DNA from 3 places in the Limosilactobacillus fermentum genome. Region 2 is predicted to be linked to each of the others. Evidence: a T-box and tRNA genes for the amino acid it is inferred to sense, from the RefSeq annotation. Region 2 holds a T-box; the other regions hold tRNA genes.

Region 1 (2,198 bases), 470 kb from region 2:
ATGAGAGTAACTGTTCATACGTTGACGGTATTTAACCAGAAAGTCACGGCTAACTACGTGCCAGCAGCCGCGGTAATACGTAGGTGGCAAGCGTTATCCGGATTTATTGGGCGTAAAGAGAGTGCAGGCGGTTTTCTAAGTCTGATGTGAAAGCCTTCGGCTTAACCGGAGAAGTGCATCGGAAACTGGATAACTTGAGTGCAGAAGAGGGTAGTGGAACTCCATGTGTAGCGGTGGAATGCGTAGATATATGGAAGAACACCAGTGGCGAAGGCGGCTACCTGGTCTGCAACTGACGCTGAGACTCGAAAGCATGGGTAGCGAACAGGATTAGATACCCTGGTAGTCCATGCCGTAAACGATGAGTGCTAGGTGTTGGAGGGTTTCCGCCCTTCAGTGCCGGAGCTAACGCATTAAGCACTCCGCCTGGGGAGTACGACCGCAAGGTTGAAACTCAAAGGAATTGACGGGGGCCCGCACAAGCGGTGGAGCATGTGGTTTAATTCGAAGCTACGCGAAGAACCTTACCAGGTCTTGACATCTTGCGCCAACCCTAGAGATAGGGCGTTTCCTTCGGGAACGCAATGACAGGTGGTGCATGGTCGTCGTCAGCTCGTGTCGTGAGATGTTGGGTTAAGTCCCGCAACGAGCGCAACCCTTGTTACTAGTTGCCAGCATTAAGTTGGGCACTCTAGTGAGACTGCCGGTGACAAACCGGAGGAAGGTGGGGACGACGTCAGATCATCATGCCCCTTATGACCTGGGCTACACACGTGCTACAATGGACGGTACAACGAGTCGCGAACTCGCGAGGGCAAGCAAATCTCTTAAAACCGTTCTCAGTTCGGACTGCAGGCTGCAACTCGCCTGCACGAAGTCGGAATCGCTAGTAATCGCGGATCAGCATGCCGCGGTGAATACGTTCCCGGGCCTTGTACACACCGCCCGTCACACCATGAGAGTTTGTAACACCCAAAGTCGGTGGGGTAACCTTTTAGGAGCCAGCCGCCTAAGGTGGGACAGATGATTAGGGTGAAGTCGTAACAAGGTAGCCGTAGGAGAACCTGCGGCTGGATCACCTCCTTTCTAAGGAATTAATCGGAAACCTACACATTGTCGAAACAGTGTTCAGTTTTGAGAGGTTTACTTCTCAAGATGATTTATCATCGCTTGTTGGGCCTATAGCTCAGTTGGTTAGAGCGCACGCCTGATAAGCGTGAGGTCGGTGGTTCGAGTCCACTTAGGCCCATCATGGGGAATTAGCTCAGCTGGGAGAGCACCTGCTTTGCAAGCAGGAGGTCATCGGTTCGATCCCGATATTCTCCATTGCTAGCCGCAAGGTTAGCGAGTTTGTACTTTGAAAACTAAATAATATCAATTTCTAATAAAATCAAGAAAACCGAGAACACCGCGTTATTTGAGTTTTTAACGAATTATAATCGCATACTCAACTAACTTGACTGATCTACGATCAGTAAGGTTAAGTTATGAAGGGCGCATGGTGAATGCCTTGGTACTAGGAGCCGATGAAGGACGGGACTAACACCGATATGCTTCGGGGAGCGGTAAGTACGCTTTGATCCGGAGATTTCCGAATGGGGAAACCCAATCATCTTAGTCGATGATTACTTGAGCAGTGAATTCATAGCTGCCAAGAGGTAGACGCAGTGAACTGAAACATCTTAGTAGCTGCAGGAAGAGAAAGAAAATTCGATTCCCTGAGTAGCGGCGAGCGAAACGGGAAGAGCCCAAACCACTGAGCTTGCTCAGTGGGGTTGTAGGACTGAACTTTGGAGTTACCAAAGAATCAGGTAGTCGAAGTGGCTGGGAAGCCACACCAGAGATGGTGATAGTCCAGTAGACGAAACCTGGTTCTCTCCGTTCAGGATCCTGAGTACGGCGGGACACGTGAAACCCCGTCGGAATCCGCGAGGACCATCTCGCAAGGCTAAATACTCCCTAGTGACCGATAGTGAACCAGTACCGTGAGGGAAAGGTGAAAAGCACCCCGGGAGGGGAGTGAAATAGTTCCTGAAACCATGTGCCTACAAGCTGTCGGAGCCCGTTAATGGGTGACGGCGTGCCTCTTGCAGAATGAACCGGCGAGTCATGATTACGTGCAAGGTTAAGGTGGAAAAACCGGAGCCGCAGCGAAAGCGAGTCTGAAATGGGCGTATGAAGTACGTAGTTATGTACCC
Region 2 (2,198 bases):
TTCGGCACCCTTAAAGGTCTTGACCACCTGGTAGTCGGTCCAGTTAAACTTCTGGGCTAAATCGCCCAGCAGGCTAGCTGCGACCACGTACTTACGGTCACTGCCGCTCGGTTGAACCAGGGCGTATTCGAAGTCAGCGCTGACGGCAACCGCTTCAGAGGCCGGGATCGTCCATGGCGTCGTTGTCCAGCCCACCAGGTAAGTATCGGAATCGAGCAGTCCCTTGCCATCCTGAACCTGTTCGGTGAAAAAGGCGGTCTTCGCAACGACATCGTGATATTCAACTTCGGCCTCGGCCAGGGCGGATTCGGAAGACCAAGACCAGTAAACCGGCTTCTTAGCTTGGTACAAGAGTCCCCGCTTAGCAAAGGCACCAAAGACCTTGATCTGGGCCGCTTCAAATTCCTTGGCCAGGGTCAGGTATGGGTGATCCCACTCCCCGGCAACCCCGAGGCGCTTAAAGCCCTTCTTTTGAATTTCGACTTGCTCCAAGGCGTACTTTTGACACAGGTCCCGGAACTCAGTTAAGCTCATCTTCTTGCGGTCGTAGCCAGCCTTAGTCAGTTGGTGTTCAATCGGCAACCCGTGGGTGTCCCAACCGGGAACGTACGGAGCCCGGTAGCCGGTCATCGACTTGTAGCGAACGATGAAGTCCTTGGAAATCTTGTTCATAGCATGACCAATGTGAATTGGCCCGTTGGCGTATGGAGGGCCATCGTGAAGCACAAAGCTTGGCTTGCCCTCGTTTAACTTTTGTCGTTGTTCATAAACCTTGTTTTCTTCCCACAGCGCTTCTCGCTGCGCTTCCGTTTCCGGGAGCCGTCCCCGCATTGGGAACTTGGTCTTACCAAGGTTTAAGGTGTCTTTAACGCGCATCTTAAATCCCCCTTCTCTGGTTAAAATCCAACGCTTAAAAACAAAAAGCGTCTCGTCCGCAAAGGGACGAGACGCACTCGTGGTACCACCCAAATTTCAAAAGGACTGCTCCTTTTGCTTTGTCATTTGGTAACGGTCATGAACCGGTGGTCCTTACTCGCTTCAGTACCACGCTCTGGGATGATTTGCTTGAAGGTCTTGATACCGGTCTTGCACCAACCACCGGCTCGCTTAATCGTCGACGTTTCGTACGGGTTCCCATCAATGCTTTTAATCGTCGTTTTAATGTTCGCCTACTTGCTTTCCCCGTCCGGGAAGATGACGACCGTCTTAGCCGCAGCCGGTTCCGCTGCGTTTGACGGTGCCGGTGCTTGACTACTCGGTTGTTCTTCGGCTATTGGAGTAGATTCTACACTGCCCTCAGAATTTTTGTCAAGATTGGATCCTAAAATCTTTTCGATTTCATCGTATTGGGAAATATCATCGTTGGCCAACAGCTCGTCCCATTCGCTTGACTTAACGACTTCCAGTTGGGATTCCAACATTACCTGCAGGCGCTGACGGAAGATCCGGGTTTGCTTCTTCAAGTCATTGGTTTCCGTGGTCAACTTCCGGGTGGAAGCAGCAGCCCTTTCGATCACCAAGTTAGCCTTTTCGTTAGCGGCCGCCACAATGTCAGTCGCCTGCTTTTGGGCCTCGCGAACCGTAATCTCGGCTTCCTTTTTAGCGTTGTTTTTAACCTTATCGGCCGCCTCTTGAGCCACCAAAATGGATTTGTTCAAGGAGTCCTTTAAGTCGGCAAAGTATTTGAGCTTCTCTTCGTTGGCCCGAACTTCTTCTTGCAATTCCCGGTTTTGGCTAGTTAGTTCCGCCACCGTTGCCGCTACCTCATTTAAAAAGGCCCCGACCTCAGCTTGGTTGTAACCGCGCATTTTCGTATCAAATTTCTTGCTTGTAATGTTTTCCGCTGTTAATGCCATTCTAGTTCCTCCAATCGCTGTCCACTATGCATGGATGACGGCTAACCGAATTCTAGTGCGCTCGTGACGGTTTTGCCCAAGCTCCTCTTGCACCTTAATCCGGCCGCCGTGCCGAACCGAAATCAAGTCCCGGCTAGCTAACTCATAATCCGGACGGTCAATTTCTTCCCAATTAACCCGGACCTGACCGCGTTCAATCAGTTGCTTAGCCCGGTTTCTTGAATAATTAAAACTGGCCGCCACCACGGCATCCAAACGTAAGGAAGCGACCGTGGTGACGAGTTCTTGCCAATCTTCTTGCGGTACCCGGGCCCCTTGCAATTCCCGTTTTTCTAAGCGCAC
Region 3 (2,198 bases), 770 kb from region 2:
CAGCTTGTAGGCACATGGTTTCAGGAACTATTTCACTCCCCTCCCGGGGTGCTTTTCACCTTTCCCTCACGGTACTGGTTCACTATCGGTCACTAGGGAGTATTTAGCCTTGCGAGATGGTCCTCGCGGATTCCGACGGGGTTTCACGTGTCCCGCCGTACTCAGGATCCTGAACGGAGAGAACCAGGTTTCGTCTACTGGACTATCACCATCTCTGGTGTGGCTTCCCAGCCACTTCGACTACCTGATTCTTTGGTAACTCCAAAGTTCAGTCCTACAACCCCACTGAGCAAGCTCAGTGGTTTGGGCTCTTCCCGTTTCGCTCGCCGCTACTCAGGGAATCGAATTTTCTTTCTCTTCCTGCAGCTACTAAGATGTTTCAGTTCACTGCGTCTACCTCTTGGCAGCTATGAATTCACTGCTCAAGTAATCATCGACTAAGATGATTGGGTTTCCCCATTCGGAAATCTCCGGATCAAAGCGTACTTACCACTCCCCGAAGCATATCGGTGTTAGTCCCGTCCTTCATCGGCTCCTAGTACCAAGGCATTCACCATGCGCCCTTCATAACTTAACCTTACTGATCGTAGATCAGTCAAGTTAGTTGAGTATGCGATTATAATTCGTTAAAAACTCAAATAACGCGGTGTTCTCGGTTTTCTTAATTTTATTAGAAATTGATATTATTTAGTTTTCAAAGTACAAACTCGCTAACCTTGCGGCTAGCAATGGAGAATATCGGGATCGAACCGATGACCTCCTGCTTGCAAAGCAGGTGCTCTCCCAGCTGAGCTAATTCCCCATGATGGGCCTAAGTGGACTCGAACCACCGACCTCACGCTTATCAGGCGTGCGCTCTAACCAACTGAGCTATAGGCCCAATAAGCGATGATAAATCATCTTGAGAAGTAAACCTCTCAAAACTGAACACTGTTTCGACAATGTGTAGGTTTCCGATTAATTCCTTAGAAAGGAGGTGATCCAGCCGCAGGTTCTCCTACGGCTACCTTGTTACGACTTCACCCTAATCATCTGTCCCACCTTAGGCGGCTGGCTCCTAAAAGGTTACCCCACCGACTTTGGGTGTTACAAACTCTCATGGTGTGACGGGCGGTGTGTACAAGGCCCGGGAACGTATTCACCGCGGCATGCTGATCCGCGATTACTAGCGATTCCGACTTCGTGCAGGCGAGTTGCAGCCTACAGTCCGAACTGAGAACGGTTTTAAGAGATTTGCTTGCCCTCGCGAGTTCGCGACTCGTTGTACCGTCCATTGTAGCACGTGTGTAGCCCAGGTCATAAGGGGCATGATGATCTGACGTCGTCCCCACCTTCCTCCGGTTTGTCACCGGCAGTCTCACTAGAGTGCCCAACTTAATGCTGGCAACTAGTAACAAGGGTTGCGCTCGTTGCGGGACTTAACCCAACATCTCACGACACGAGCTGACGACGACCATGCACCACCTGTCATTGCGTTCCCGAAGGAAACGCCCTATCTCTAGGGTTGGCGCAAGATGTCAAGACCTGGTAAGGTTCTTCGCGTAGCTTCGAATTAAACCACATGCTCCACCGCTTGTGCGGGCCCCCGTCAATTCCTTTGAGTTTCAACCTTGCGGTCGTACTCCCCAGGCGGAGTGCTTAATGCGTTAGCTCCGGCACTGAAGGGCGGAAACCCTCCAACACCTAGCACTCATCGTTTACGGCATGGACTACCAGGGTATCTAATCCTGTTCGCTACCCATGCTTTCGAGTCTCAGCGTCAGTTGCAGACCAGGTAGCCGCCTTCGCCACTGGTGTTCTTCCATATATCTACGCATTCCACCGCTACACATGGAGTTCCACTACCCTCTTCTGCACTCAAGTTATCCAGTTTCCGATGCACTTCTCCGGTTAAGCCGAAGGCTTTCACATCAGACTTAGAAAACCGCCTGCACTCTCTTTACGCCCAATAAATCCGGATAACGCTTGCCACCTACGTATTACCGCGGCTGCTGGCACGTAGTTAGCCGTGACTTTCTGGTTAAATACCGTCAACGTATGAACAGTTACTCTCATACGTGTTCTTCTTTAACAACAGAGCTTTACGAGCCGAAACCCTTCTTCACTCACGCGGTGTTGCTCCATCAGGCTTGCGCCCATTGTGGAAGATTCCCTACTGCTGCCTCCCGTAGGAGTATGGGCCGTGTCTCAGTCCCATT

What was found. The T-box of region 2 lies ahead of ileS (isoleucine--tRNA ligase). A T-box ahead of a tRNA ligase gene usually reads a tRNA of that ligase, here a tRNA-Ile.
Region 1: it has a tRNA-Ile gene. The T-box ahead of ileS (isoleucine--tRNA ligase) is inferred to sense a tRNA for this amino acid. The anticodon was not compared.
Region 3: it has a tRNA-Ile gene. The T-box ahead of ileS (isoleucine--tRNA ligase) is inferred to sense a tRNA for this amino acid. The anticodon was not compared.

Annotation. Positions count from the first base shown of each region.
Region 1 covers NZ_CP040910.1:222,427-224,624, forward strand. Annotated here, with positions in the region: rRNA gene FG166_RS01035 (16S ribosomal RNA) at 1-1,086, shown strand, start outside; tRNA gene FG166_RS01040 (tRNA-Ile) at 1,176-1,249, shown strand; tRNA gene FG166_RS01045 (tRNA-Ala) at 1,254-1,326, shown strand; rRNA gene FG166_RS01050 (23S ribosomal RNA) at 1,479-2,198, shown strand, end outside.
Region 2 covers NZ_CP040910.1:689,035-691,232, reverse strand. Annotated here, with positions in the region: gene ileS (isoleucine--tRNA ligase) at 1-876, opposite strand, end outside; T-box leader at 936-1,150, opposite strand; gene FG166_RS03420 (DivIVA domain-containing protein) at 1,170-1,856, opposite strand; gene FG166_RS03415 (YlmH family RNA-binding protein) at 1,881-2,198, opposite strand, start outside.
Region 3 covers NZ_CP040910.1:1,454,580-1,456,777, forward strand. Annotated here, with positions in the region: rRNA gene FG166_RS07325 (23S ribosomal RNA) at 1-577, opposite strand, end outside; tRNA gene FG166_RS07330 (tRNA-Ala) at 730-802, opposite strand; tRNA gene FG166_RS07335 (tRNA-Ile) at 807-880, opposite strand; rRNA gene FG166_RS07340 (16S ribosomal RNA) at 970-2,198, opposite strand, start outside.